Regions from separate parts of the Geomicrobium sp. JCM 19055 genome, predicted to be linked through region 1. Evidence: riboswitches for the same ligand, from Rfam matches in the RefSeq annotation. Region 1 holds a riboswitch; each other region holds the start of a gene.
The links. Region 1 has a riboswitch for S-adenosylmethionine ahead of JCM19055_RS13725 (methionine ABC transporter ATP-binding protein). Riboswitches for the same ligand answer to the same signal wherever they lie in the genome.

Region 2: another riboswitch for S-adenosylmethionine. It lies ahead of metK (methionine adenosyltransferase); the one in region 1 lies ahead of JCM19055_RS13725 (methionine ABC transporter ATP-binding protein).
Region 3: another riboswitch for S-adenosylmethionine. It lies ahead of JCM19055_RS07010 (methionine biosynthesis PLP-dependent protein); the one in region 1 lies ahead of JCM19055_RS13725 (methionine ABC transporter ATP-binding protein).
Region 4: another riboswitch for S-adenosylmethionine. It lies ahead of JCM19055_RS04585 (5-methyltetrahydropteroyltriglutamate--homocysteine S-methyltransferase); the one in region 1 lies ahead of JCM19055_RS13725 (methionine ABC transporter ATP-binding protein).

The regions. Positions count from the first base shown of each region.
Region 1 is NZ_BAXL01000015.1:34,533-42,098, forward strand. Features, by position in the region: gene JCM19055_RS13695 (osmoprotectant ABC transporter substrate-binding protein) at 1-183, shown strand, start outside; partial or broken gene JCM19055_RS13700 (ABC transporter permease) at 183-829, shown strand; gene JCM19055_RS24095 (LacI family DNA-binding transcriptional regulator) at 1,105-1,332, shown strand; partial or broken gene JCM19055_RS13705 (LacI family DNA-binding transcriptional regulator) at 1,429-2,097, shown strand; gene hisD (histidinol dehydrogenase) at 2,237-3,511, shown strand; gene JCM19055_RS13715 (TetR/AcrR family transcriptional regulator) at 3,556-4,164, opposite strand; partial or broken gene JCM19055_RS13720 (glucose 1-dehydrogenase) at 4,321-5,102, shown strand; SAM riboswitch class I at 5,224-5,329, shown strand; gene JCM19055_RS13725 (methionine ABC transporter ATP-binding protein) at 5,410-6,423, shown strand; partial or broken gene JCM19055_RS13730 (methionine ABC transporter permease) at 6,413-7,077, shown strand; gene JCM19055_RS31925 (hypothetical protein) at 7,097-7,258, shown strand; gene JCM19055_RS13735 (MetQ/NlpA family ABC transporter substrate-binding protein) at 7,228-7,566, shown strand, end outside.
Region 2 is NZ_BAXL01000017.1:93,005-100,570, reverse strand. Features, by position in the region: gene JCM19055_RS15490 (sensor histidine kinase) at 1-35, opposite strand, end outside; gene JCM19055_RS15485 (ABC transporter permease) at 110-799, opposite strand; gene JCM19055_RS15480 (ABC transporter permease) at 796-1,527, opposite strand; gene JCM19055_RS15475 (ABC transporter ATP-binding protein) at 1,524-2,474, opposite strand; gene metK (methionine adenosyltransferase) at 2,586-3,857, opposite strand; SAM riboswitch class I at 4,030-4,141, opposite strand; gene JCM19055_RS15465 (DCC1-like thiol-disulfide oxidoreductase family protein) at 4,230-4,592, opposite strand; gene pckA (phosphoenolpyruvate carboxykinase (ATP)) at 4,770-6,359, shown strand; gene JCM19055_RS15455 (ABC transporter substrate-binding protein) at 6,604-7,476, shown strand; partial or broken gene JCM19055_RS15450 (ABC transporter ATP-binding protein) at 7,551-7,566, shown strand, end outside.
Region 3 is NZ_BAXL01000006.1:105,250-112,815, forward strand. Features, by position in the region: partial or broken gene JCM19055_RS06990 (Glu/Leu/Phe/Val dehydrogenase) at 1-87, shown strand, start outside; partial or broken gene JCM19055_RS06995 (YpdA family putative bacillithiol disulfide reductase) at 100-1,093, shown strand; partial or broken gene JCM19055_RS07000 (asparaginase) at 1,096-2,071, shown strand; partial or broken gene JCM19055_RS28850 (PrsW family intramembrane metalloprotease) at 2,215-2,370, shown strand; gene JCM19055_RS28855 (PrsW family glutamic-type intramembrane protease) at 2,429-2,611, shown strand; gene JCM19055_RS27200 (hypothetical protein) at 2,744-2,908, shown strand; SAM riboswitch class I at 2,970-3,077, shown strand; gene JCM19055_RS07010 (methionine biosynthesis PLP-dependent protein) at 3,157-4,266, shown strand; partial or broken gene JCM19055_RS28860 (homocysteine S-methyltransferase family protein) at 4,403-5,070, shown strand; gene JCM19055_RS28865 (methylenetetrahydrofolate reductase) at 5,272-5,643, shown strand; gene JCM19055_RS28870 (methylenetetrahydrofolate reductase) at 5,640-6,110, shown strand; partial or broken gene sleB (spore cortex-lytic enzyme) at 6,264-7,273, shown strand; gene JCM19055_RS23070 (PepSY1/2 domain-containing protein) at 7,292-7,566, shown strand, end outside.
Region 4 is NZ_BAXL01000004.1:124-7,689, reverse strand. Features, by position in the region: gene JCM19055_RS04610 (HAD family hydrolase) at 1-8, shown strand, start outside; gene JCM19055_RS04605 (AraC family transcriptional regulator) at 82-786, shown strand; gene JCM19055_RS22780 (hypothetical protein) at 783-1,091, shown strand; gene JCM19055_RS22775 (hypothetical protein) at 1,072-1,287, shown strand; gene JCM19055_RS04595 (bifunctional 2',3'-cyclic-nucleotide 2'-phosphodiesterase/3'-nucleotidase) at 1,322-3,214, opposite strand; gene JCM19055_RS27065 (hypothetical protein) at 3,419-3,571, shown strand; SAM riboswitch class I at 3,925-4,027, shown strand; gene JCM19055_RS04585 (5-methyltetrahydropteroyltriglutamate--homocysteine S-methyltransferase) at 4,151-5,254, shown strand; partial or broken gene JCM19055_RS04580 (LysR family transcriptional regulator) at 5,273-6,186, opposite strand; gene JCM19055_RS04575 (hypothetical protein) at 6,362-6,934, shown strand; partial or broken gene JCM19055_RS04570 (hypothetical protein) at 6,931-7,566, opposite strand, start outside.

The DNA.
Region 1 (7,566 bases):
AATGAAGTACTCGACGATCATCCAGAGATTGAAGTGATCCTTAGTAAGTTAAGTGATACGGTAACAACCGAAGACATGCAAGAGATGAACTACATGGGAGACGTTGAGCTCGTTGGGCCTTCAACGATTGCTCGAAATTTTCTAGAAGAACACAATTACTTTGAAGATGGGGAGGATGAGTAATGGAAACGTTTATTACCTATGTTTCACAAAACGGCTTTTACATTTGGGAAGAGTTTTATCGTCATTTTCTAATGGCAGCATACGGCGTTCTCTTCGCTCCATTATCTCTATTCCCGTCGGTATCCTCATTGCTAGATACGGGAAGCTAAGCTCGTGGGTACTCACCTTCGGAAGCATTATCCAAACGATCCCCGTACTCGGGTTCATGGCAATTACGATGGTCGCGATGGGGTTAGGAACAACCACCGTCATTACGACCGTGTTCTTCTACTCGCTCCTTCCGATCATCCAGAACACATACGTCGGCATTAAAGGTGTTGATTCCACAGTAACGAGTGCAGCCTACGCTTCCGGGATGACAAGACTGCAATTACTTACAAAAGTCGAACTCCCCCTTGCCGTGAGCGTCATTATGGCAGGGATTCGTACCGCCCTCGTCGTCGGAATCGGAATTGTTGCGATCGGTACATTCGTCGGTGCCGGCGGACTCGGCGCCATCATCGTCCGCGGTACAAACGCAACCGACGGAACGGCAATCATCCTCGCGGGTGCCATCCCAACCGCTCTAATGGCGATCGTCGCAGACCTCGTCATGGGTAAAATCGAGCGCAAGCTGAACCCAGTGAATAAAACAGCAACGGCATAAATGATTATAGAGCCATTTCCTGCCTCTTTCGAGAGCAAGGAGTGGCTCTTCTTTTTGGATTTTACGCGGAGAGCAGAGGAGTGTAGCAAGCGAAGCGGGTAGTGTAGCAAGCGGAGCGGGTAGTGTAGCAAGCGAAGCGGGTAGTGTAGCAAGCGGAGCAAGGAATGCATCCAGACTAGAGTAAATTCGTATTTTTCTAACACATATATTAGAATAAGTAACAGATTATTGTCGCATCCGTATAACGACTAATCATGTATAAAGGGGGGATATGTATGGCTTCATCAAAAGATGTAGCTAAGCGGGCGGGGGTGTCGCAACCGACGGTATCGCGGGTGATTAATGGTTCGACGAACGTTAATAAAGCAACGATTGAAAAAGTACGGCGAGCGATGGAAGAGCTGAACTATCGTCCGAATTTAATTGCTCGTAGTTTGAAGCAAAAAAAGACGAAATCGATTGCGTTAATTTCGGGTGCGCTGCACAATCCTTTTTTTTGTTGACTCGACAACGACGATCGTAAATGTGGCAAAGGCACATGGGTATCGGACGCTGGTTTACTTTGAGGAACAAGGTAACAACGAGGTGTTTACGAAGAAGTATTAAAGCAACAAGTGGATGGTATCGTGTTATCGTCGATTTTTATTGATGACCCTATCTTTAAGGAATTGGAACATTCGAAGATTCCATTTGTTATGTTCAATCGTCGCCATCAGGCTGGTGGGAATTTTGTTGAAATTGACAATGAGCAAGCGGGTGCGCTTGCGACTAATCACTTGTTAGAGCTAGGTCATTCGAAGATTGCTTGGATTGGTGGACCGACGAATTGTTCAACGTTCCATGGTAGGCTTCTTGGATATAAGAAAGCATTAGGAGAAATGGGACGAACATCGTGGATCAAAGAGACGGATACGACTGAATCAGATGTAATCATTGCCGTCGATCAGTTACTTGCAACAGACGAACCACCTACGGCAATCTTTGCAGCAACGGATGCAATGGCTTTGAGTTGTCAAAATCACCTTATGAATAAGGGGTACCGTATTCCTGAAGACGTGAGCATCTGTGGTATGGACGACATTCCGATGAGCCGTCACGCCGCGATTCAATTAACAACGGTGACTCATGTAGCAACAAAACCGATGGGACAGTTTGCGGTTGAACATCTATTACATTTGATTGATTCGCCGAAAGCAGTAAGTGAAACGATGCAAGTCACATTAAAACCGAAACTCATTGCGAGACACTCCAGTGGGATGAAAAATTAAAATTCGAACAATTTCGTTTGTAAGTGTTTACAAAAAAGTGTGATGAAGATATACTTACGCTAAGATAAATGAATACGTATTCACGACTCTTTTTTTCTCTTTTGTGAATACGTATTCATGAAACTAGGAGGCACACCAAATGGCAGAGGTACTTAAGCTCGGTAAGAGTGAATCAGAGATTCAAGAAACGAGTGCAAAGGTTCAAGAAACGGTTGCAGGTCTAATCGAACGAATTAAGACTGATGGAGAAAAAGCCGTGCGCGAGCTATCTGAACAATTTGACAAGTGGAGCCCGACGGAATTTCGCTTATCAAAAGAGCAAATTGAGGAAGTTGTTGCTTCGGTTTCTGATGAAGTGAAAGAGGATATTCTGTTTGCGCAAGAGCAAATCCGTAACTTTGCACAAAAACAACGAGAATCGATTCAAGATATCGAAGTAGAAACTCGTCCTGGTGTTTTCCTTGGTCATAAGAACATTCCAGTCAATAGTGTAGGTTGTTACGTTCCTGGTGGACGTTATCCGATGGTGGCTTCATCGCACATGAGCATCCTGACCGCAAAAGTGGCAGGTGTAAAGCGGGTAATCGGTTGTACACCACCGCTGAATGGAGAGATTCCAGCAGCGACGGTCACGGCGATGCACTTTGCGGGGGCGGATGAGATTTATATATTAGGTGGCGTTCAGGCGATGGCATCGATGGCGCTTGGCACAGAGAATATGGATTCCGTTGATATGATTGTCGGACCAGGGAACGCGTTTGTCGCAGAGACGAAGCGTCAACTTTTCGGAAAAGCAGGCATTGACTTGTTAGCGGGGCCGACAGAAGTGTTAATTGTTGCAGATGAGACGGCTGACGCTGAAATGGTGGCAACCGATATTCTCGGTCAAGCCGAACATGGACCGACATCACCAGGCGCTTTAATTACGACATCACGATCGCTTGCGGAAGAAACGGTAAAAGAAATTGAGAAACAACTTGAAACACTATCAACAGCAGACATTGCACGAGTTGCATGGGAAGAGAACGGATCAATCATTCTCGTTGATTCCCATGAAGAAGCAGTCATTGAAGCGGATAAATTGGCTTATGAACATGTGCAGATTCTTACTGAAGATCCGAACTATTATTTAGACAACATGACGAACTACGGCGCGTTGTTCCTCGGACCAGAAACGAACGTCGCATACGGAGACAAAGTGATCGGTACGAATCATACGCTACCAACGCAAAAGGCCGCCCGTTATACAGGTGGACTATGGGTCGGGAAATTCCTGAAAAACTGTACGTATCAACGATGTACAGAAGAAGCAAGTGTGGAAATTGGTCGTTATGCGGAACGTTTATGCGAGCTTGAAGGATTTATGGGACACAAAGCTCAAGCAACGTTACGTGTTAATCGCTATAGCAAGTAGATCACCGAAGTAAAGAAGCTGAACGATGAGGATTCCTCCATCGTTCAGCTTTTTCGTGTGATCGTAAATGTTTTTGTAAAAGACTCAAGAATGTCGATCAATTGTTGTGACATCTCTGCTGGTGGAATGGGGTACTGTTTTTCAATCCAATCTACAAGGAGTCCAGCCGTGCCATGAGCCATATACAATTTATGAGCGTCGTGGTTAATGTCGTGGTCTTGATTGATCGCATAGAGATGAAATTGTTCTTTTAACACTTCGTAGATCGCTTGCGGTAAATCCCTGAGAAGACTAGGTAATGTGTCATCCAATAAGTACAAGTTAAAGAACGATTGATTCGCATAAATAAATTCAGTTAGCTCAAAAGAGGACGGACCCATCGATAAGGTCACGATGCTTTTTCCTTCCTCATAGTTACTAATACTCGTTTGCTTAATTTGTTGGAACATTTCTCTTCTTAACTCATCAGCAAGACAAAATTTATCTTGATAATGTAAGTAAAATGTCGAGCGATTATAATCGGCCTTACGAATAATATCAGTCACTGTAACATGGCTGAATCCTTTTTCATGAATCAGTTCAATGAATGCTTCTTTAAAAGATTTCTTCGTCCGTTCGCCTTGTTTTGATGATCGGTGATCACTTGAGACCATGTATGTTTCCTCCAAAAATCAACATATTAAGTAAAGGTGTCGATTGTATAGACAGATCAGAGAGGATTAACGATTGTTGAGGGTCATGAATCCGTTTACACTTAAATCGTTAAAACCGTTTCGCTTAGTATAGCATCAACGGAAGGAGAAGGTTTTATGAAGCGTTTTGAAGGTAAAGTATCAATTATTACAGGTGGAGGCTCTGGTTTAGGAAGAGCTGCTGCAAAGCAAATTGCATCTGAGGGAGCCAAGCTCGTTCTCGTTGATTTAAATAAGGAAGGTCTTGAAGAGAGTAAGCAAGAAATTCTAAAAGACACACCAGAAGCGATTGTTGAATTGGTTGAAGCGAATGTAGCGAAAGAAGAAGACGTTGAGAAGTACGTTCAATTCACAATGGATACATTTGGACAAATTGATAGCTTCTTTAATAACGCAGGTATCGAAGGGAAACAAAACCTAACCGAAGATTATGGAATTGAAGAGTTCCAACGAGTGGTTGATGTGAACTTAAACGGTGTCTTTTATGGTATGAAGCACGTGCTGAAAGTGATGAAAGAACAAGGCCATGGTTCCGTCGTAAATACTGCATCTGTCGGAGGTATTCGTGGGGTTGGGAATCAATCTGGTTATGCCGCAAGTAAACATGGGGTTGTCGGGCTAACGAAGAACTCTGGAATTGAATACGGTCAATTCGGAATCAGTATTAAGGCGATCGCGCCAGGTGCCATCATGACCGCAATGGTTGAAGGATCGTTACGCCAAATGGGTGGAGACAACTGGAAGAATCAGGGAAAGAGTTCGTCAAAGCAAACCCAATGCTTCGCTTCGGAAAGCCTGAAGAAGTCGGCTACCTAGTTGCTTTCTTATTATCAAACCAAGCGGACTTTATTAATGCCGTCGTTGTCCCAATTGACGGTGGACAGTCGTATAAATATTAAAGAATAGTAAGTGTAACGGCATGGCTATTAACAAGCTATGTCGTTTTTATTTCTTAGATACATTGACATTACCCCAACAAACTCTTATGATAATGAGTATTACAAAAATTGAATACATGATTACTTATCTAGAGTGACCGAGGGAAAGGCCCGATGACGTCCAGCAACCTCCTGAAATAGGAAGGTGCCAAATCCTACAGAATGAATTCCATTCTGAAAGATAAGTCGATAGCCGATCGAGATCGGTCATATAGACTTTTTTTTCAATGGAAAAAGGGTCTTTTTTTTATTGGATTGGAGGAAGAAGATGATCGATATTAAGCAAGTCACCAAGGTATACCATACTAAAAAGAAAAGCGTTACTGGTGTGAAAGATGTTTCCTTGACGATTCATAAAGGTGATGTTTTTGGGATTGTTGGGTATTCTGGCGCTGGTAAGAGTTCGCTACTTCGTTGTATTAATATGCTCGAAAGACCTTCTAGTGGAACGATCAGCGTAGACGGTATGGAGATGACGAAGTTAAAGGGAGAGGCACTTCGTCAGCAGAGACTTAAAATTGGCATGATCTTTCAGCATTTCTACTTAATCAATCAGAAAACGGTCTATGAGAATATTGCGTTTGCCCTGCGTGCTGCGGGGGCATCGTCTGATAAGATACCTAGTCGCGTAGAAGAGCTACTACGAGTCGTTGAGCTTTCTGATAAGCGTGATGTGTATCCTGCACAATTAAGCGGTGGTCAGAAACAACGGGTCGGTATTGCTCGAGCATTATCCAATAATCCGACTGTGCTGTTGTGTGATGAAGCAACATCAGCGCTTGACCCGACAACAACGCAATCGATCTTACGATTACTAAAATCATTGAATAAAGAGCTTGGCTTAACGATTGTGCTTATCACACATGAAATGGGTGTCGTAAAAGAGATCTGCAATCGGATGGCGATTATGCAAGATGGTGAAGTTGTCGAACACGGAAATGTGTACGATTTGTTCGCAGATCCAAGGAACACGTTAACGAAGGAATTTATCACGAATGTTGTTTCCTTTGATGTTCCAGAAGAAACCCTTGCGAAGTGTACAGGAACGATCATTAAAGTGATGTTCCAAGGTTCATCTGCAGGTGAAGGAATTATCGGAGATATGTTGCAAGAAGTCGATGTTAGAGGGAATTTCTTGCACGGTGCCATTGAGTATATTGAGGGCAAACCACTTGGGATTTTCATTCTGGAGCTTACGGGTGATCCTGAACAAGTGAATAAAGCGATGGATTACATCCAAAAACGTCACGTACGAGTTGAGGTCATCTCCCATGGATATTGAACAACTTATTGATTTACTACCAGAAATGACAGAAGCATTTTTAGAAACGATGCAAATGATCGGGATTTCAACAGCGGTTGCGATACTGATCGGACTTCCACTAGGCGTGATTTTGTTTGTGACGGATCGAGGATTGTTTTGGCAAAATCTTGTAGTGCAACAAATCTTAAGTTTTATCGTCAATGTCGTTCGTTCCATTCCTTATATCATTTTACTCGTCTTACTATTTCCAATTACGGGATTACTTGTCGGGACGACGACGGGACCGATTGCTGCAAGTGTATCGCTTTCTGTTGCGGCCATTCCGTTTTTTGCACGAATTGTGGAAACCGCACTTCGTGACATTGATAAAGGCATGATCGAAGCCGCGATTGCCACGGGTGCAACGCCGTGGATGATTATGAAAGATGTGCTATTTCCAGAAGCTCGTTCAGCATTATTCAAGGGCTCACACTTACGATCATTAGTCTCATTGCCTACTCAGCAATGGCTGGTGTCGTTGGTGGTGGCGGTATTGGTGATTTGGCAATCCGTTACGGTCATTATCGCTACGATACGACCATTATGATTTCGACGGTTGTGCTACTCATCGTACTCGTTCAATTAATTCAACAAATTGGTGATGTTGTTGCAAAACGATTAGATCGAAGATAAAGAAAAGGAGAGAAATCAAATGAGAAAACAGTTAGGAGCAATTGTAGGAGGTCTACTCATCTTAACCGCTTGTAGTGGTGAGGAGGAAGCAGGGGGTACGATGATCAGCAAGACATTACAATCGGAGCAACAGCAGGACCCTATAGCGACATGCTATCATCAGCCATCGTCCCAGGCTTAGAAGAGAAAGGTTATACCGTTGATATCCAAGAGTTTTCCGATTATGTGTACCCGAACAATGCGTTAGCGAATGAAGAAATTGATGCGAACCTTTTCCAACACACCGTGTATTTAGAGAATTTCACCGAGCAAAACAATCTAGATCTCGTTGGACTCATTGCGGTGCCGACAGCGCCGATGGGATTGTATTCTGAGGCGTATGAAACGATTGAAGATATTGAGAATGGTGATGAAATTGCCATCCCGAATGATCCGACGAATGCGGCAAGGGCATTTATGATTCTAGAAGAGGCTGGTCTTATCGGTTTC
Region 2 (7,566 bases), on a different contig from region 1:
AACACAATGTTCATAAATCGCCATACACTCACCATATGATCACCTCTTTAAATTTACTATAAGTGTTAAAAACCCTCCGCTCAAGAGCTGAAGGGCAACACGCAAACCTCTAACTAATTCTTCGTATGCTTCCTATGATTAAAAAGAACAATGCATATAACAGCAAAACACCATTAATGAACAAGAAATCTCCACGATCTTCACCTAAGACAATCCATTCTATACCTTCTGAGAGCCAATACGTTGGAAAAATCACAGCAATTCTTTGAAAAGCTTCAGGCATCATCTCCACAGGAAAAAGAATTCCCCCGAGCAATGCTATCAAGACGATCACTGCCATAAATATTAGAAATGATGATTCTTTACTTCTATATAATGAGTTCCAAGCGAGACTAATTGAAATGGATGTAAACGTAAAGACAATATAAAGAATCGCCAAGTTCCATGGCTCATATAATTCATGACCGTACACATGCCCACCTATGATGACGATGACAGTTTGGATCACCATAATAACCGAAAATGCGAGCAAGTTTTGCCACAAGTAGTTAAAGTGTGAAATTGGCGCTGCGGCAAGTCGTTTAACAACCCCTTTTTGACGATCTTCAATCATAATACTCGTAAGGCGAATGCTAACAAAAAGTAGTAGAACACCAAAATATTGATAACCGAGCGGAAGCAGTGGCCAACCTTCTTGCGCTAAAGGTAGAAAAATCGCAGCGATTGGAAATAGTGACAGAAACAATACGTTCGTTTTATCACGTAGTATTCGTTTGAGTGCAAACCGAAATATTGTCATGGCATACGCCTCCGTCCGGTCAGAAGTAACAATCCAAAAGCAATGATAATGAGCACACTAAGCAGTACTGCATACACATAGCCGTCAGAAAGCCCTCCATCCCTCACTTGATCAATGGACGAATACGCTAGCATAAGCGGGTTCACATAATCATTGAACGTGTTGATCAAAGCATTGTCTGGCATCGGAAAGAACATCCCTGCCAGTAAAATCATCCCTACACCGTACACCTCACTTAACCGCTCGGCAATTTTAAAGTTGTTTACTGAAAAAGTGAATACGAGACAAATGATGCTGGATAAAGACGACATGAGCGTAATGACGAGTAATGCCCACATGAAATTACCCCAGTTCACATCAAAGATCAAGGCCGTATAAGCGATTAATATAACCCCTAACACAATCGAGTAAACGATGCCTGCGAGCATTATCGTAAATCCATATAACCTCGTATTCATCGGTAATGAAAGCAAGCGATCCTTTCTTTCCGCAAAGAGGTCTTGATGAACGTAATTCATGGTGATCGCACCGCCGAACAGTTGAAATCCGAGAACTAAAAGGACAACGGTTTCATCTCTAATCGGTGTACCAGTAAGCCCTTCCGCTTCTCCTAGAATAATTGAAAAGACCGTAATTAAAATGATCGGAACGACTAGCAACAAAAGCATCGTAATAAAATCACGACTCATTCTAATTCCAATGAACCGAATCGTAGCTAGTTCTTTCATGAAGGATCATCCTCTCCATCACGAAGTTGTTTGCCTGTAAGTGTTAGAAAAACGTCTTCTAAATTTGGCTTTTCTGCTTGAATTCCGACGACACCACTCGTTTCTTTCACGATTGAGAGTGCCCGATCAAGGTTACCTGCACCCGCATTTGAAATGATTTGCACGACTGATCCGCTCACTTGTACTTGCTTAACACCTTCCAAGCCTCGTAAACGCTCGATTGGTATCGTTGACACATCGTTTACATCAATGAAGATTTTCTCTTCATGCTGAATGTTTTTAATTAATTCATCCACCGTACCTTCTGAAATCACCTGTCCTTGATCAACGATGACAACCCGTGTAGCAATCGATTGAACCTCTTCCATATAATGCGTCGTGTACAAGATGGTCGTGCCTTGTTCTTTTAGCTTTCTGACCGCGTCTAGAATATGATTTCTTGATTGCGGATCAATGCCAACGGTTGGCTCATCCATAATTAGAAGCTTCGGACGATGGGTAAGAGCACAAGCAATGTTCAATCTTCGCTTCATCCCACCTGAGAATTTATTTGGCGATTGCTTTGCCTTTGACGATAGTCCAACGAACTCAAGCGCTTCTTTGACCCGTTGCTTCTTCTCTTCACCCTTCAAACCGTATACGCCTGCAAAAAACTCTAAGTTTTCTTTCGCCGTTAATTCCTCAAATACGGTAATCTCTTGCGTAACGAGACCCATTTTCTTTTTATTTTCATGGTGAAATACCGCTCCCTCTTCCCCGAATAGTTGAATCACGCCTTTATCAAAAGGAATAATCCCCATTAAACATTGAATGAGCGTCGTTTTCCCTGCACCGTTCGGTCCGAGCAAACCGAGAATTTCCCCTTCATGAATATCTAAATCAACATAATCAAGAGCAATTTGATCTTTATACCGCTTCACGATGCCTTTGATTGATGCAATTGTCATTTGTTTCACCATCCCAATTAGATTACCTTTAGTATGTAACGTTCTTACATCAATAAGTAGTGACATCTGTCATTAGATGAATGTCATAGCGGCTTATAAGGAAAACCTATACTACACAACAAAAAAAGCCTTGTCATAATGACAAGCTTTTACATCGTCTAGATGTTTGCTGCTTTTTTTGAGTTGGTCTGCTTTATCCGTACGTTCCCATGGTAAATCAACATCTGTACGGCCAAAATGTCCGTAAGCTGCGGTTTGTTTGTAAATCGGAGTACGTAAGTCGAGCATTTTAATAATGCCTGCAGGTCGCAAGTCAAAATGACTTTCAACGAGCGTAAGCAATTCACTTTCACTTACTTTACCCGTACCAAACGTGTTAATCGAAATGGAGACAGGCTTTGCAACCCCAATCGCATAAGCCAATTGAACTTCACATTTCTCTGCAAGTCCAGCGGCTACGAGGTTCTTCGCAACGTAGCGTGCGGCATAGGAACCCGAACGGTCAACTTTTGTTGGATCCTTTCCAGAGAACGCGCCTCCACCGTGACGAGCAAATCCGCCGTACGTATCAACAATAATCTTTCGTCCAGTTAAACCTGCATCTCCTTGAGGTCCACCAATCACGAAGCGTCCTGTCGGATTAATAAAGAACTTCGTTTTTTCGTCGACCCACTTTTCTGGGACAATCGGTTCAATCACATGCTTTTGCAAGTCACGCTCAATTTGCTCAAGTGTTGCTTCTGGATGATGCTGTGTTGAGATAACAATCGTATCGATTCGTACTGGTTTGTCATCTTCATCATACTCAATTGTCACTTGCGTTTTACCATCAGGTCGTAAGTAATCTAATGTGCCGTCTTTACGGACCTTTGCTAATTGACGAGCAAGTCGATGTGACAATGAAATTGGCATAGGCATATATTCTTTCGTTTCATTGTCCGCATAACCAAACATTAACCCTTGATCGCCAGCACCGATCTCTTCAATTTCTTTGTCGGTCATTGCGCCTTCGCGAGCTTCGAGTGCTGCGTTAACACCTTGAGCAATATCAGGAGATTGCTCATCAATCGCGGTAAGGATTGAGCACGTTTCAGCATCTAAGCCATACTTCGCTCTCGTGTACCCGATTTCAGTTAACGTTTCACGAACGATCTTTTGAATATCGACGTATGTCGTTGTTGTAATTTCACCAGTTACTAAGATCATTCCGGTGTTGGCTACTGTTTCACATGCCACCCTTGCGTTTGGATCATGTCGTAAAATTTCATCTAAGATTGCATCAGACACTTGATCACAAATCTTGTCTGGATGGCCTTCTGTTACAGATTCTGACGTAAAAAGCGACGCCCATTTGCTTCCATGATTCTCCTCCTTATGAAACACTGTATTACTTTATATGTTTGAAGTGCCCTAGAGTGCGTGTATCGACTCAAAACACTTCATTTCCCTTTATGGCAAGGACCATAAAGAATATAAGGGCGAGTTGTATCGTATGATTTCATGAAAAAAAAGCCCTTCACCGATGAGGGAAGGGGCATTACCTTTCACCTTTCGCCTCTTATCTTGCAAAACAGATGATGTTTTGCCAGGTTGGCACCTTATCTGCATGACTACAGATGGTTGCTGGGTTTCACAGGGCCTGTCCCTCCACCTTCTCCTGATAAAAGCCTACCAAGTAAATATAACGGCAAACGCGAAGAATTGCAAATCTCGACAAGTGAATTAATCAAATCGTAGAATTTTCTGTTCTATTGACTAAGAAATGTCGATTTTGCATTGATCATGATTGCAATGTTGCCCAATGATTGGCCGATTTTCGGCAATCTTCCTATATAATCCTTTGCCAATCACGTTAAATGGTCTCATGTTTATGATGCGCATCGGGTACTTTAATAATGCGTGTTCTTCCAGTAGCCTAATAACGCCATCAAAACCACGATACACGTACGTCGAATTGATTAAAACATGCATTTCTTTCGTTAAATCAGTCGATTGAACAAACGGATATTGTTGTTCTAACTCAGGTTCATGCAGATCCACCCATTTAACATGGTTAAACTGGTCGTAGGTTTGGATCACACGCTTTGTTTTTTTGACAAATCGTACATTGTTGATCATAAAAGACGACACATGAGTCCATAGTTGATCACACCTTTTTTATAAAATCCACGTTAAACATGACACCTTTGTGAAATCGAAAAATAGTATAGACTATAAATCAAAATGTGTTATACTAATTTCAAATCAATTCAACACTTTCGTTCCGTGATTATTGTGAGAAGGAGTTTTGCTACTATGAGTACCGTATCTTTTGAGTCTGCACTGCAACACTTACTGAATGGAGATCACATTGAAACTGATCTTCCTGAATCGAGATTAGTGGAAAGAGCACTCTCACGAGGCGAAGGTGTACTAACAAAATCTGGCGCATTTGCAGCCACTACAGGTTTGTACACAGGTCGATCACCTAAAGATAAATTCATCGTTGATGAACCGTCTGTACACGATTCCATTGATTGGGGTGTCGTAAACGCTGCGGTTGATAAAGATGTATTCTCTAAACTATATCGTAAAGTGCTTCACTATTTAGGTCAACAGGATGCACTTTTTGTTACTAATGGATACGCAGGCAAAGACACCGACTATCGTCTTTCTCTTCGCGTTGTAAATGAATTTGCTTGGCACAACCTTTTTGCACGTCAATTATTCATTCGTCCTGAGGAGAATGAACGCCCTGCTGAAGAAGAGAACGGATTTACAATTGTCTCAGCACCAGGATTTAAAGCGGATCCTGAAGTGGACGGCACACGTTCTGAAGCATTTGTTCATATTTCGTTTGAAGAGCGAATCGTATTAATTGGTGGTACTGAGTATGCCGGCGAAATGAAGAAGTCCATCTTCTCTATTATGAACTACTTGTTACCTGCTCAAAACGTTTTACCGATGCACTGTTCTGCTAACACAGGCAAAGAAGGCGATGTTGCACTTTTCTTCGGTCTTTCTGGAACAGGGAAAACAACACTTTCTGCAGATCGTACGCGTTTTCTAATCGGTGACGATGAGCACGGTTGGTCTGATAACGGTGTATTTAACATTGAAGGTGGTTGCTACGCTAAAACCATTAACCTTTCTAAAGAAAAAGAACCAGACATTTACGATGCCATTCGCTTTGGCGCAGTGCTCGAGAATGTCGTTGTTGATGAAGAGAGTCGTAAACCAGATTATGATGATGGTTACTACACGGAGAACACACGTGCAGCTTATCCACTTGAGCACATCCAAAATGTACTCCCTCAAGGTGTTGCCGGTCATCCGAATACAATTATTTTCTTAACTGCTGATGCATTTGGTGTATTGCCACCAATCAGCCGTCTAACAAAAGAACAAGCAATGTACCACTTCTTAAGTGGGTATACGAGCAAGCTAGCAGGAACTGAGCGTGGTGTTACAGAACCTGAAGCAACGTTCTCAAGCTGCTTTGGTGCACCGTTCCTACCAAGACATGCATCGGTTTATGCAGAGATGCTCGGTGAGAAGATTGACCAACATGAAGTGAATGTATTCCTCGTCAATACGGGTTGGAATGCAGGTGGTTACGGTTCAAGTGATCGTATTCCATTGAATTACACGCGTGCAATGGTGCAAGCGGCACTTGAAGGTGAATTGACGAACGTTCAAACGAATCAAGACCCGATCTTTGGTCTTCATATTCCAAAGCGTGTACCAGGCGTTCCTGATGAAGTGCTTCAGCCGAGGTCAACTTGGGACGATCCTAAAGCCTACGACGAGAAAGCTTCACAGCTTGCGAAGAAGTTCAAAGAGAACTTTGAACGTTTCTCTCACGTTTCTGATGAAATTCGTAACGCTGGACCTACCTTTAAATAAATTACACATGTATAAGAACTTCCAATAATTCATTGGGAGTTCTTTTTTTGTTTTACACACCTCTATACAGGCGATCGCATAAGATATTGCATCTATGGAAGTAGAGGGGACGAATGTACATGAAACGTGCGGGGAAATTCGCTTTGCTGTCTGTACTTAGTGGTTCATTAGTACTTTCAGCTTGTGGGGATGATCAATCAGTAGAAACGTTAGAAGTAGCAGAAGTTACACGTTCGATTTTTTTATGCACCGCTTTACGTTGCGGTGGAAGAAGGATTTTTTTGAAGAGGAAGGGCTAGACGTCGACATTACGACGACTTGGGGTGGAGATAAAACGATGACTGCACTCCTAGCAGACAGTGCGGATATTGCCCTCGTAGGTGCTGAAACGTCGATTTACGTGCATGCACAAAACCCGATGGATTCAGTCGTAAACTTTGCAGCCTTAACTCAAACTGACGGAACGTTTCTCGTCTCACGTGAGCCGATTGACGACTTTAGTTGGGAAGATTTAAAAGGGACGACATATTTAGGTCAACGTGCCGGGGGAATGCCGCAAATGGCTGGGGAATTTGCGCTTGCCTCAAACGGCATTGACGTAGAGGAAGATGTCGTGTTGGACCAAAGTGTCGACTATGCAAACATCGCTGCAGCATTTGCAGCTGGTACGGGCGACTTTGTTCAATTATTTGAGCCTACTGCAAGTGAATTTGAACGCGAAGGTGTCGGTCATGTTGTCGCTTCATTTGGTGAAGAGTCCGGCATCTTACCGTATACAGGGTTTATTACGAAAGAGAGTACCGTTGAGAATAACGAGGAAGCGCTCGTAAAGTTTAATCGTGCACTATACAAAGCACAACAATTTGTGCAAGAGGAAGATAGTCAAGTCATTGCCTCTTCCATCGAGCCTTACTTTGAAGAAACACCTGACGATTTAATTGCGCAAGTCGTCGATCGCTACCGCGACCAAGATTCCTACGCAATCGATCCGTATATTGATGAAGATGGCTGGGATCACTTGCAAGATATTATGGAAGCTTCAGGCGAATTACCTGCACGTTTTGATTACGAAGACCTCGTAAATACAACCATTACAGATCAAGCGCTTCAACGTTAATGATAAACGGGGGCTTCTGAGCGTTCTCAGAAGCCCTTTACGATGAGTACCGATAAAAACAAAGGAGGTACCGAATGGCACTGCTAAATC
Region 3 (7,566 bases), on a different contig from region 1:
CAGCACAATACGAACATGCGAGAAGCGGCAGCTAGAATCGGAATTAAGCGCCATGCAGAAGCTTTGAATTATCGTGGTTTATCATAAGGAAGTGTCATTGTGAACAAAGAACGTATTATTATTGTCGGTGCTGGACCATGCGGTCTGGCAGCGGCTATTCGTTGTAAGGAAGCGGGATTAGACCCGTTAATTATCGAAAAAGAGAACATCGTTTCAGCAATTTTTCATTATCCTACGCACCAGACGTTTTTCTCTGCTGCAAACAAATTAGAAATTGGTGACGTCCCGTTTTATTCAACAAACCACAAACCAAGACGTAATGAAGCGCTCGTCTATTACCGTGAAGTCGTTCAACGGATGGGATTACGCATTCATACGTATGAGGAAGTTGAGCGAATACAAAAGCAGGAAAACGGACAATTTAGGTTACACACAGTGGACCGTTCCAAGGCGCATAACGAATATGAAGCGGCTTACGTCATTGTTGCGACAGGTTATTACAACAATCCTAATCACTTAGGTATTCATGGCGAAGAAAAGCCCCACGTTTTTCATTATTTTAAAGAAGCTCATCCTTTTTATGGGCAACGCGTTCTTGTCATTGGGGGTAGGAACTCTGCGGTCGACACTGCAATGGAGTTGCAAAAAGCTGGTGCCAACGTTACGGTCGTTTACCGAGGGAACGATTATTCAACAAGCATCAAACCATGGATTTTGCCTGAATTTCGAGGTCTTGTGAATAAAGAAGACATTGACTTGTACTTTGAAACCGAAGTTGTCGAGATCCACGATACGCATGTAAACGTGCTTACAAATGGAGTCAAAAAAAACAATAAACGCTGACTTTGTCTTTGCGATGACGGGTTATCACCCAGATCATTCGTTTCTAACGAGTAGTGGTGTAGCGATTGAATCTGATACGGGGAGACCTGTTTATAACAAAGAAACGTTCGAGACGAATGTAGACAATTTGTTTATTGCAGGGGTGATCGCTGCGGGCAATCACGCCAATGAAATCTTTATCGAGTCTGGAAGATTTCATGGTTTACACATTGTAGATTCTATTATTGAACGCGAAAAGAGAGGTCGTTAATCGTGCAGACGATTTGCTTGCTTGCTACTGGAGGAACGATTGCTAGTAAACAGACAAAAGAAGGTCGACTCGTTGCGGGTGAATTAAGTGGTGAAGAGCTCGTTAATTCTCTAAACACACCATTCGATATTCACCTTAAAATTGATTCAGTATTGTCAAAGCCTTCGATTCATATTACGTATGAGGATTTATGGGACATCCGTAAGAAAGTCGTTGAAAACCTTCGAGCAAAAGACATTTCAGGAGTGGTCGTTACGACTGGGACAGATACGCTTGAAGAAGTGGCTTACTTCTTGGATTTAACCGTCCAAACGTCAAAGCCAGTTATTGTTACTGGCTCGCAAAGGGGCCCAGAACAAGTAGGTAGTGATGCATTCGTAAATCTTCGTAATGCAATGATTGCAGCCGCTGACGAACGGGTAAAAGACCTTGGAACAGTCGTCATATTTAATGAGCGTATCTTTAGTGCGAAGTATGTAAGGAAAGAACACGCAAGCAACATTCAAGGATTTAATGCGTTTGGATATGGCTACTTTGGAATTATAGACAATGATCAAGTGCATTTGTTTCAAAAGCCAATTACAAAAGAAGCTTACGTTTTAGCTGACGATTATAAACCGAGCAAGTCTTATGAAATTGAAATTGTAAAAGTGCATCTTGGTGCGACAAACCGACTGCTTGATTTCGTTTTACAAGATGAACGAACGAGCGCTGTCATACTTGAAGGGGTTGGGCGTGGCCAAGTTCCAAAAAAACTTTATGCCGAGCATTCGAGAGGCGAAGATCCCGATTGTCGTTACTACGAGTGCGGTTGAAGGCGAAGTGTATCCTTCTTATGAATATGAAGGTAGTACATATGACTTGTTGAATCATGACGTTATTCTTGGTAAAGACTATAGCAGTAAGAAAGCAAAGATCAAAATGTATGTATTACTCGCAACAGGACAAGATTCGCTTCAACAAGCGTTCGAGCGATGAATGTTCTAGCTTTACTTTCGCTAGCTTCAGCTCCAGCCTTTGCATTGCTTACGTATTTCTATTTGCGAAATGATTACGGTTCTGCGAATTGGAAAAATATTATCCGGTCGTTCGTGACGGGGATGTTAATTGTTTTTCCGATTATGGCAATTCAATTTGCACTAACTGAAGAAGGGGTGTTCACATCCCGTTTATCTGACGTATTTGTTAAGACGGCGTTCATCGAAGAGTTTTTTAAATGGTTCTTCTTACTCGTTACGATGTATCGTTTCAAAACGTGGAGTGTCAAGTACGATGGTATTGTGTACAGTGTCGCACTTTCGTTAGGGTTTGCAACGCTAGAGAACTTTTTTTTATTTGCTTTCAGAAGGCGTCCATACGGCATTTGGCAGGGCTCTTTTCCCTGTAAGTGGCCATGCGCTTTTCGGAGTGATTATGGGTCATTATTTAGGTAACGCACGTTATATGATTGATGGTAAGAAAAAAAATATGGTTAGTTTACGCATTGCTCGTCCCTATTTTCTTGCATGGAACCTTTAACCTTATGTTAACCTATACACAAGACTGGATGGTCGGCATTATTATTTTATTTATGATTTTCTTGTGGTGGTTAGGATTAAGTAAAGTAAAGAAAGCAAATGAAAATAGTAAATTTGTATAGGAGGTCGCTTCATGACGACAGAAACGAGGTACCGCATAGTCATACGATGCCCGAAATGTGGAGAAAAGTATATTCTTCGTGGAAGACAAAAAGCCGAAGGTGAATATGAAACAGGATTTAAACGATGCATTTGCGGGAACGAAGATGATCTCGTCATTGAAGCCACTGCTGAATAATTGTGACTTGAAAGATGGACGATGATGCGTTATCGTATAAGAACCAACTATACATTAAAATATCTTATCAAGAGAGACTGAGGGATTCGGACCGAAGACGTCTCAGCAACCAGCTCCAAATGGAGTCAGGTGCTACATCCTACGGACGTGATCGTCCGAGAGATAAGAGAACTATACACGTAAAGTGTCTTTTTCTATCTCTGAAGAAGGCACTTTTATTTATTTGTAAGGACTTGGAGGGATCAACAGTGGAGAAACAACCATTTACTACAGAAACGAAACTTGTACAAACGGGTAATCGAAGCGATGAACGCACAGGTGCCGTAAATGCACCAATCTATATGAGCACTGCCTATCGTCATTCAGGAGTTGGTGAGACGACAGGATATGATTATGCAAGAACAGGGAATCCTACTCGTGAAATTCTAGAAGATAGCATTGCAGACCTTGAAGGTGGAATTCGTGGGTTTGCCTGTAGTTCTGGGATGGCGGCAATTCAAGCAGTGTTGTCATTATTTGAGTCTGGTGATGAGATTGTCGCATCGTTAGATTTGTATGGTGGGACGTACCGTCTGTTTAATGAATATTGGCCAAAGTGGGGCGTTGGTGTCCAGTACGGGGACCCTCGTGATCTAGAAACGTTTGAAGCGTTAATCGGACCACAAACGAAAGCGTTGTTTATTGAAACCCCGACCAATCCACAAATGCAAGAGGCGGATATTTTAGAACTTTCTGATGTTGCAAAACGACATAATCTTTTGCTTATTGTAGACAATACATTTTACACGCCGCTCATTCAACAGCCACTAAAAGAAGGTGCACACATTGTCATTCATAGTGCTACGAAATATTTAGGCGGTCACAACGATTTAGTTGCAGGACTCATTGCGACGAATGACGAAACGATTGCTGAAAAGCTTTTTAATATCCAGAACGGAATAGGAATGACGCTCGGTGCTTTTGACTCCTGGCTGCTCGTTCGTGGGATGAAAACACTCGCACTACGCATGAAAAAACACGAAGAAAATGCACGAATTGTCTCGCAGTTCCTAGCAGAGCACAGTCTTGTCAAGGAAGTCCTTTATCCAGGGCGAGGAGGGATGTTGTCTTTTCGAGTCACATCAAGTGATCTCGTAGACCCGGTTCTTCGTAAGTTGCAACTTATTACATTCGCAGAGAGTCTCGGTGGGGTAGAAAGCTTAATGACGTATCCTGCAGTGCAAACGCATGCGGACGTTCCAAAAGAAGTACGACAACAAATTGGTATAGACGATTGCCTGATGAGGATGTCTTGTGGCATTGAAAATGCAGAAGATTTAATCGAGGATTTACGTCAAGCTTTTCAAGTAGAGAGATGATTGGAGGAGTTTAGATGAGCTTTTTAGAGAGGCTAAAGGAAACGGTCTTAATTGGTGACGGCGCAATGGAACATTGTTGTATAGCCGGGATATAACAGGATCAATTGAACAAGCAAACCTATACGCTCCAGAACTCGTGTATGAAGCTCATCTTGAGTATGTTCAAGCGGGTGCTGACATTATTCAAAGCAATACGTACGCTGCCAATCGCATTAAGTTAGACACGTACGGGCTTGATCTTCAAGTGGCAAAAATTAATAAAGAAGGAATGAAGCTAGCGAAAAAGGCAGCAGCTTTAAAACCGAACGTCTATGTGGCAGCTACAATCGGTGGAATTAAAGACGGTAGAACGAGCGATTGGACAGACGACCAAATTGATGAAACGGTGACTGAACAAATCGTTGCGCTGTTAAGTGAGAATCCAGATGTCGTTTTACTTGAAACGTACTACGATTTATATGAACTCATTCGCGCAGTTCGCATCGTCCGAAATCATCATCACTCAATCCCGATTATTGCCAATGTCTCGTTAGGGACATTGGTGTGTTGCACGGTGGCATTACGTTAACAGAAGCACTAAAGCGTCTTAAAAAAGAGGGAGCAAACGTAGTTGGCGTAAATTGCCGAATGGGTCCTGCTCAAACCATTACCTCATTAAAAGAAACTGAAATTCCAGAAGGTTTGTTTTTATCTGCGTATCCAAACGCAAGTTTGCCCGGAATTCGAGATGGCAGGCTCGTTTATCAATCGAATCCTAATTACTTTAAAGCACAAGCGTCCTCTTTTCGCGAGTTAGGCATTAATATTATTGGGGGATGTTGTGGGACGACGCCAGAACATATTCGTGGCTTAAAGGAGCGTTTGAAAGGACTTGCACCTTTAGAGAAACGAACAGTAGTCATCGAGGAAGCAACTGACGAGCAAGTAGAAGCAAATGAGTCAAATCAGCAAGTGTACGATGCGAATGTCATCGTTGAACTCGATCCTCCTAAATCACTTTCAAAGATGCCAGTTTTCTTAAAAGGGGCAGAGGCGTTAGTGAATGCAGGTGCGGACAGCATAACTCTCGCTGATAATTCACTTGCAACGTCACGAGTAGACAATGTTGCAGCTGCCACACTCATTCAACAAAAGACACAAGCATCACCGCTCGTTCATATCGCTTGTCGCGATCGTAACTTGATTGGTATGCAATCTCATTTGCTCGGATTACACACGCTCGGTGTAAAAGAGGTGCTTGCGATTACAGGGGACCCTACGAAAGTTGGCGATTTTCCAGGTGCAAGTTCTGTCTACGATTTAACATCCTTTGATTTAATTGCAATGTTAAAAGGGATGAATGAAGCTACTCCTATTCGGGGCGTCCTCTCGGTGTGAAAACGTCATTTACGGTTGGGGCAGCGTTTAATCCGAATGTATCGAATCTTGAGAAAGCAATTAAACGATTAGAGAAGAAAATAGCAGCAGGTGCGGATTTTATTATGACGCAGCCGATGTATGACAAAGAGCAAATTAAACGGCTACGAGACTATACGAAACATCTGTCGATTCCAATATTCATTGGTGTTATGCCACTTGTGAACGAACGGAATGCGGAGTTTCTTCATAATGAAGTTCCTGGAATATCCCTTAGTGACACCGTACGCTCCCGTATGCAAAAAACGCTCGGTGATTCCCAAAAAGGAGAAGAAGAAGGCCTTCGAATTGCCGAAGAGTTACAACAAACGTGTATAGAACTTTTTGGTAAAGTTTATATCGTGACACCGTTTCTTAAATACCACATGTCTACAGCGCTAGTAGAACATGCAAGATCACTTATTAAAACGTCGTCAGTCATGACGTAACACGTGTTTATGCAGATGATTTATATCGATAGGTATCTTCTTATGAACAACTGTACTTTTGTACGGTTGTTTTTTTATGAATAAAATTCTCCATAGATTTGAAAACTAACACCATCATATAAAAAGATTCAAAGTAAAAGGAGGAATTCATTGATGTTGAAATCTGCAAAAATACTAAGCGTTTCCGCGTTAACCGCAACACTTTTGCTCTCAATTCCTCAGACGAGTGAAGCCTTTAGTGATCAAGTGATCCAAAAAGGAGCTACTGGAGATGACGTTGTAGAACTTCAAGCTAGACTTCAATACATTGGCTATTACACCGATACAATTGACGGTGTATTCGGATGGGGAACGTATTGGAGTGTACAAGAATACCAAGAAGCATTCGGGATGGAAGTTGACGGTCTCGTTGGAGATGATTTGAAAGCGAGATTAAACAAAACGACAAACTACGATGAACAGTTTGTGCATGAAGCGTTAGAAAACGGCCGTAAGTTCACCCATTACGGAACAACGCCACTAGAAATTCAAAAAGGACCAAAAGGAAGTAAAGGTGGCGGCGCCACTAGTGGACAATCTGGTCAACCTTCAAATCAAGAAGGAGCGAGTGGTGGCGGTGGAACGTCAAGTAATGAAGGTCAACCGCCAGCACAATCTGGACAAGGACAAGGACAAGGTCAAGGCCAAGATCAAGGACAAGGTCAACCAGAGGCAGCGCCTGAACAGCAACCAGATACAGGTGGAGAAGTGCCTGAAGAACAAAACAATGAGGCCAACATTCAAAAAGCAACAAACGTACCTGATGGGTTTTCTGAAAACGATATTCAGATTATGTCAAATGCGGTTTATGGTGAGGCGCGTGGAGAACCTTATGTCGGTCAAGTAGCTGTTGCAGCGGTAATTATTAATCGGATGAACGATTCGGAGTTTCCGAATACCGCAAGCGGTGTCATCTTTGAACCAAGAGCGTTTACAGCGGTCGCTGACGGTCAAATCTATTTAACGCCAGATGAAACAGCGAGAAAAGCTGTGCTTGATGCGATTAACGGTCAAGACCCGTCTAATGGTGCGACGTATTATTATAACCCAGTAACGGCAACGTCTGGTGGATTTTCGGACGACCGACGATTACCCAAATCGGTAAGCATGTGTTTGCAAATTAAGTTAAAGGAGGGACCACGATGTTTCGAGCGATAACCATTGCAGTATTGTCAGTAGCATTACTCGGTACTGGAATCTTTGCATATCAAACGCATCAAGAGAAAGAAGCTTTGGCAATTAGTCATGAAAACAACTATCAGCGCGCCTTCCACCAATTGTCTTACCATATGGATCAATTAGAAGATGAATTAGGTGCATCGTTAGCAACGAACGGTGTGAGTCAATTTTCAGGTTCTCTTGCAGAGGTTTGGAGAATATCTTCATTAGCTCACAATGAGATGGGCGAGCTGCCACT
Region 4 (7,566 bases), on a different contig from region 1:
AAGTCTAATGCGCTTTGATTGAATGGTAGGCATGAGAGCTTCGCTCACTGTAACGTAATGAGAGAATGAGGAGGATTGGCTTTGGGAGCAGACAATCAATCGATGATTTGTGAGAGGCGAACGTATCGGGAAGAACCGTACACACATCGTCATGCGTATGCGCAAATTTTATTTCCATTACAAGGCTCTATGGAAATTGAGACGGTAAATGGGAAACTGACGTTGAAGGATAAGAGCATTGTACTACTCCCTCAGAATTTGGAACATTCGTTTTACTGCAAGGGCTATAACGAATTTCTAGTCGTCGATCTTCCGCAGTTTTACGTTGATACGAAAGACTTGCGAAGTGAGCGAAGGTTTCAGAAAGATCAATCCTGGCACGCGATTCGTCAGCTACTACTCGAGAATACAAATCAAGCAAAAGGCCACTTACTTCCTCACCTTGTTGCTATAATGAAAGAAAAAGTATCTACCCATGAATACGCATCAATTGCTCATATTCATGAACAGTTTTCTTCACCGATTACAGTAGAAAGTTTGGCGTCCATAGAGCATTTTCATCCTGTGTATTATGTAGAATGGTTTAAGCAGAAAACGGGGAAAACGCCTCGGGTCTACTTGGAAGATTACCGAATTGAACGGGCGAAGGATTTATTAATTGAGACGAATCATTCCATTGCTCAAGTAGGGAAGCAAGTCGGGTATACGTACTGCTCGACGTTTAGCAGAACGTTCTTGAAAGTGACTGGAGTAACTCCTACATCGTATCGGAGGATAAAGCGATGAAGCTAAATGTGTTGCCGATGAGTAAGCGAGAGGCGTCCATTATTATGAGTTGGACATATGAACCTCCGTACTCTTTATACAGTTTGAGTGAGAGTAAAGAGCAACAAGATGAATTGCTTAACGGTAACTACTATGTTGTTGTAACAGCAGAAGATGATGTGTTTGGTTTCTATTGCTATGGTGAAAGTGCAAAAGTACCGGGTGGAAAGCGAGAAGGGTGTTACGACGATCAACGCCCAATCGATATTGGCTTAGGTATGAATCCGGTATACACAGGGCAAGGGTATGGACTTCAGTTTTTTTGAACTCGGACTTAGCGTAGGTGAAGAATTGTATGCGCCAGAATTCTTTCGGTTAAGCGTTGCGAGGTGGAATCAACGAGCCGTTACTCTCTACAAGAAGTTCGGATTTAACACCGAAATGACATTCATGAATTACGGCGAAACAGACGTTGAATTTCTACTCATGACAAACAGAGGGGACAGTCCCCCACTGCGTTAATTCTGTGCAGTGGTGGGGGACTGTCCCCTTTTCTTTAGTTGAAGCTAAATGTTGCGCCGTCGCCGTCTTCTTCGATAAATTCAATACGTTCGTGATCGTCACTTGCGTCTTGTGCTTCTAAAGCAGTTTCGAAAATGACTTCTCCAGCAGATTCAAATGGCGTGATCTGCCAGTTGTTGCTACGTTCAACGTTCAAGGCACCGTCATGATTCACGATGTAGTCAATAATGACTTGGCGATTCTCGTCCGTCGTCTCAAGGACAGTTTCTACTGAACTATCAAGATGGTCCTCGCCACCAGCACGGTAGTTGTTCGTCGCGACGTAGAAACGGTCATCGCTCGTTACGTCTTCACCTTCATGTTGTAGGTCAACGATTCGCTCACCTTCATCTTGCGTGACATCAATTTCGTAGGTAACGTTTTCGATGACGTCAAAATTATAGCTTGCAAAGTCTTCATTAATCAATGCTTGCTCATTGTTTTCATCTGGATCAATTTGATTGAAGTTAAGGGCAGAGTATTCTAACCAGTTCTTCAGTTGATCGCCGTCCACTTCAACGACGTGCAATGTGTTCGGGAAGACGTAAACGTCATTCATGTCACGAATGGCAACGTCACCTTCTTCAACATACGTAAAGTCACCACCGCGTCCTGCTCTAAACGGGGCAGCAGCTGATAGAAGGGGAACGTCTTCTTCTAGTTCACCGCTTGCTTGCATTTGTTCCATATAATCGAGTTGTGCGTCATTAATTAACTGTACAACTTCATTGTCTTCAACACGTGCGAAGAATGTATGGATATCGTCAGTAATCTCGCCAACGGGGCTATTTACGTAGCTTACCGTCGCTTCGTGAGCATCCATGACGAGGTTTTCAAGTCCCTCGTGTGAAGGTTGATCTTCAGTGCTTTGAATTTCAGAAGTCGCTGAAACGACATTCCACTCTCCGTTAGCATTCTCTAATTCAAAAGCTAACACGCCGAGGTGGCTTCCCCAAGAGCCTGGCATCATTGCTGGTACCCCGTGGATTGTTCCTGCATCTACATCCACACCGTCAACACCTTCATAGTCTTCGCTTGGGAAGTGGTTATGTTGGTGCCCAAGTAACATTCCGTCCACGCCATCAACTTCAGCAATGGATAGTGCGGCATTTTCACTCATACGATCGCCATCATTAATGCCTGTATGAGCAAGTGCAATGACAAGGTCTGCACCTTCTTCTTGAAGTTGTGGCACAAATTTCTCAGCGGCATCTGCAATTTCTAACGTCTCGACTTCACCTTCAAGGTGTGCAGCGTCCCAACTCATAATTTGTGGTGGAACGAACCCGATAAAGCCTACATTAAGCACTTCACCGTCCACTTCTTGTTCTACAATGGTGTACGGCTCATAGACAGGCGTCTCAGTGCCAGGCTCAACAACGTTGGCCGATAACCATGGGAAATCTGCATCTTCCATCGTCTCATCAAGGAAATCGAGACCGAAGTTAAATTCATGATTTCCAAGTGCAGCTGCGTCGTATCCCATCTCATTCATCGCATCCATCACGATGTGAGACTCATCATCTGCAAGTGGTTCAATTTGGGCAGGCATATCGCCTAAAATACTCCCTTGAATTGTATCTCCGTTATCCGCAAGCATATGATTTGGATACTCTTCACGAAGTTCTTCGAGAAGAGAGTATACTTTCGTTAATCCAATTGTTGAGTCTTCTTCATCATTCATATAATCATAAGGCAAAAGGTGAGCATGAATATCAGTCGTTCCAAACACAGTAAATGTACTTGTTGAATCGCTTTCATTTGTTTCGTTATTCGTTTCCTCATCGACTGGATCTGCCGATTGTTCCTCATCATCCCCACAGGCTGCTAGCATCCCAACGAGTAAGGTGCTCCCCATAAAAATGGAAAATCTTTTTGTTTTTCCCATAAAATCCCCTCCTGATTTCACCCATTATGGTAGCAACGTTCGTCTGATTGAACAATAACTGGGAGGACGATCAAGAGGATTGCACTACGATGGCTAAGCGAAAAGAATGAGTTGTAGTCAAATAATTGGCGCAAAAGGTTATGTCTATAGCGTTTCGTTGTTATAATTTAATGAACTAAGTTCTAATCGTTGAGGTGTTTTCGATTGAGTAGAATAAGACATTTATTAAAACAAGTCGGGCTCGATGTTGCTCACGGTGTTGGCGCTGTCTTCTATGGCATGTTTATTTTTACAGTAGTCATCCTGATCGTAATCGCCATTCTGGCTTTAGTCAGGTATGGAATCAATCTACTATAAGTTCATGGAATACAATGCAGCTTAGACGTCAAAGCTGAATTGTAACGATGAGTGCAACAAGGAGGTAAGAAGATGTCTGATCAACATAAAGTAAAATCAGAAGAGTTATCTGGTAAGAAGATTCGGTCTGAAGAAATGGTCACGAAAAAAAGATAAAGAGAACGTAAAATCAGAAGAACTCGTAACCTATAATCGTGACAAAAAGCAAAAAGAACGTGAAAACGATGAATGACCGGCAATACCTACTGACGAAACAATTACATTGAAATAATATTCAATAAAAATATACTTTTCTGTTGACAATCATTTTGTGGATGTTAGTATTAGATTTAATAAATTCAATGAATTCATTTTTCTTATCTAGAGAGGTGGAGGGACTGGCCCTTTGAAACCTCGGCAGCGGACTTTTTAAGTACTGTGCCAATTCCAGTAGTAGCGATACTACAAAGATGAGAAGAGTCGGATGAATGGCAACCATTTACCCCCTCTTCTTATTACAAGAAGAGGGGGTTTTGTTCGTAACGATTGTTGATTGATCGCTTAAAACTAGGAGACTACACACATAGAGGAGAGATTATCATGACAAAAACAGCAACGCACGCACCATTTAAAGCAGATCACGTAGGAAGCCTATTACGTCCGGAACGAATTCATATTGCGAGAAAAGATTTTCAAGCAGGTAACATTACCGCTGAAGAGTTATACAACATTGAAACCGAAGAGATTACTCGAGTTGTTGATAAGCAAATTGAAGTGGGTCTAGAAGCTGTTACAGATGGAGAGTTCCGCCGTCGTTTTTGGCATACAGATTTTCTTGAGCACTTAAACGGAATCGAAGGTTACGTGCCTGACCATGGTTTCCAATTCAAAGGCGAGGAAACAGAGCGTTATGATGTAAGAGTGATTGGTAAGATTTCATTTAACGAAGATCACCCGCACGTAAAAGAATTTATTCAGTTCAAAGAAATTGTCGGAGATCGTGCAGTTGCAAAGCAAACGATTCCGAGTCCGAATCAATTGTTTAATGCGGGAATTCGTAATCTAGACATTTATCCAGACCTAGACGCGTACACAGAAGACATCGTTCAAACGTACCGCGATGCTATTCAAGCATTTTATGATGCGGGTTGTCGTTATTTGCAACTCGATGATGTGTATATCGCTGGACTTAATTCAGATGACATTCCGTTTAATGATAGTGGTTATTCAAGAGAAGACTTAATTGAACACGCATTAAAAGTAGCAAATGCGGTGCTTGAAAATAAACCAGAAGACTTAGTGATTACGACGCACTTATGCCGTGGAAACTATCGTTCAAAGTGGGCTTTTAAAGGAAGCTACGCAAAGATTGCACCCACATTGTTTGCCAAAGAAAATGTGGACGGCTTCTTCTTAGAATACGACGATGATCGTTCTGGTGACTTCGGTCCACTCGATCACATTCCGAGTGATGGCCCACAAGTGGTACTCGGTTTATTCACATCAAAGCATGGGGAACTTGAAGATAAAGAGACGATTAAAGAACGTATTGAAGAAGCGAAACAACACGTTTCTGCAGAGCAAATTTGTCTAAGCCCTCAATGTGGCTTTGCATCGACTCATCACGGTAACATCTTAACGGAAGAAGAGCAGTGGGAGAAACTACGTTATATTGTTGAACTATCTAAAGAGCTAACAAACTAACACGAACCACAAAAGAAGCTAGGAGCCCCTAGCTTCTTTTTGTGCGGTTGAATAATATGAGCTGGCCTCTTCAATGAATGTTCGTGCAGCAAAGGGTAAGTATGAATCTTTACGCCAAATCATCACGAGCTCTAAGTGAAGCGGATTGTCTTCTAGTGGAACATAAGAAAGTACATGGGATTGCATCGTTTTTGCGATATGTTCAGGAAGTAAGGCAATCCCGAGCTTCGCTTCAACCATTTGTAGCATAAAATCTTTCTGAGAACTCTCACATACAGCGTTTGGAAAAAAAACCTTGTCGTAAACACTCTTCAATAATTGAGCGATGCAATGAAAAGTCATTGCGATAAAGAACAAAGTGTTCTTCTTCAAGTGCTTTCAAAGGAATGTGTTCATTTAACGATAATGGGTGGTCGTGGTGCATGACCGCTACAAGGGGGTCATGAAGAATTTGCTTGCATTCAAAATCTTCCCCTTGCAAAGGAACATTGCAAATGAACCCAACATCAAGTGAGCCTTCAGTAATGCCTTTTTTTTATCGCGATGCTTCCAACCTCACTTAAGCGTAAGTCGATGAGCGGGAAGTCTTCGATGAATGAACTAATGAGAGAAGAGACGAAAGCGGCTCCAATAATCGGCGGCAGTCCAATTCGGATTTGGCCTTTTTTTATGTCTGCAAGATCGGTCACTCCTGCTTGCAAATTTTGAAAAGCATCAATGACGTTTTGGGCATTCTTTAATACCGCTTCTCCAGCATCGGTTAATTCGAGTTTTTTTGAAGAACGATAGAATAACGGTACGTCAAACTCTCGCTCAAGTTGCTTAATCGTTTTACTTAGAGAAGGTTGAGATACGTGTAAGGTGCGGGCTGCTTTCGTGAAGCTTGAATGCTTCGCGACTTCAATGAAGTAAGTTAAATGTCGAATATCCATGTCTGTCCACCTTTTTAATCGTACTATCCTTGGTAATTTCGATTTATAGTGAAGAATTCCCTGCTAACGGATTGAAAGCGAAAGGAATGTTACGACAAAAGTAGCGGTCATTCGATAAAGGAACTGAGCGAAATGAAGGAGAATCTATCGGTATAGACGAGAGGAGCGTGCTGTGATGGCGATTAACGACCTTAAGATGATCGGAACATTTTCTGAGCTTTCTGCCGATCAACTACACGTATCCATTTACAAAAGCCTAGATAAAGTAGCAAAACGTCAAGCGATGCTCACTCAGTTTAGTCATTACATCGTTGAGAACATGAAGTTTTATCATCCTTGTTGGCTCGTTGCATTTAAGAGAACGTGCGAAAGGGGATTGTTTCCTCCAAAAGAGGAGCGTGTGTATGCATTTATTGATGCAGTGTCGGGATACCGCACTGAAATCGATGCGCTCCCTTCTCTTACTGACAATGTTGATCATTCAGTCCCAATCGTAGAAGCGGTTATTCAAAATGAGCGAATTCTACGACCCTATATGGTTGATCTAGAAAATTATTGGAACCGCCAATATGTAGGGAAACGACCAAGTTATGACCGAGAGGAGATTATTCTTGCTTACGAGCCTATGATTCTTGTTTCCCTTAGGATCGGTGAGTTTCATCGCTCTATTGTCTTGGATGGTGTAACTGGAGAGACGCGAGAAGAGCGCGCCTTGAAGTGGGATCAAGATGATTACCACAAGTTTTAGGCGTGCTCAGGTTCCCGGTGATCGTCGCGCTCACGTTCATCGCGGTCGCGGTTTTCAATCGTCTCTTCTTGCTCTTCTGTACGTTCTGTATGCTCTTCTTTTTGTCGTTCATCGGAAGTGTACCAACGATCGTGTCGGAACAAGTCCCAAATCGCCCGACCGTTCGTCGGTTGACCATCTGGCATGTAGACCGGTAAGGCGTCAAAAAGAACGAAATAAAAGGTATAAAACAAAAATGTATTCCATAATGTCTCACTGCCAGGCATAAGCTCGAGTCCGAGTAATACGTTTACGATGATTGCCGCGACAATGTTACTGAGCATTGGAGATGCGTAGATAAAGGCATGCCAAAATTTATGATTAGGTTTAATTTCATCATAATGACACCAACTAAACATAAAGAAATACCGTCTCACTTCAATTGAAGGGAAGCGAAATAAGACAGGCCCACAGCCGATGACAATTTGCTTATTCGTAGCACCAAACATTGAAACAACTGCATAATACCCAGCCTCTCGAATGAGAGAAACAATCGGTAAAATAATAAAAGCTGACATAAGTAAACGAAGAAAATCTAAGAAGTCAAACAAAGTCGACACCGCCAATAGTTTAGTTACATACGTATCATGATT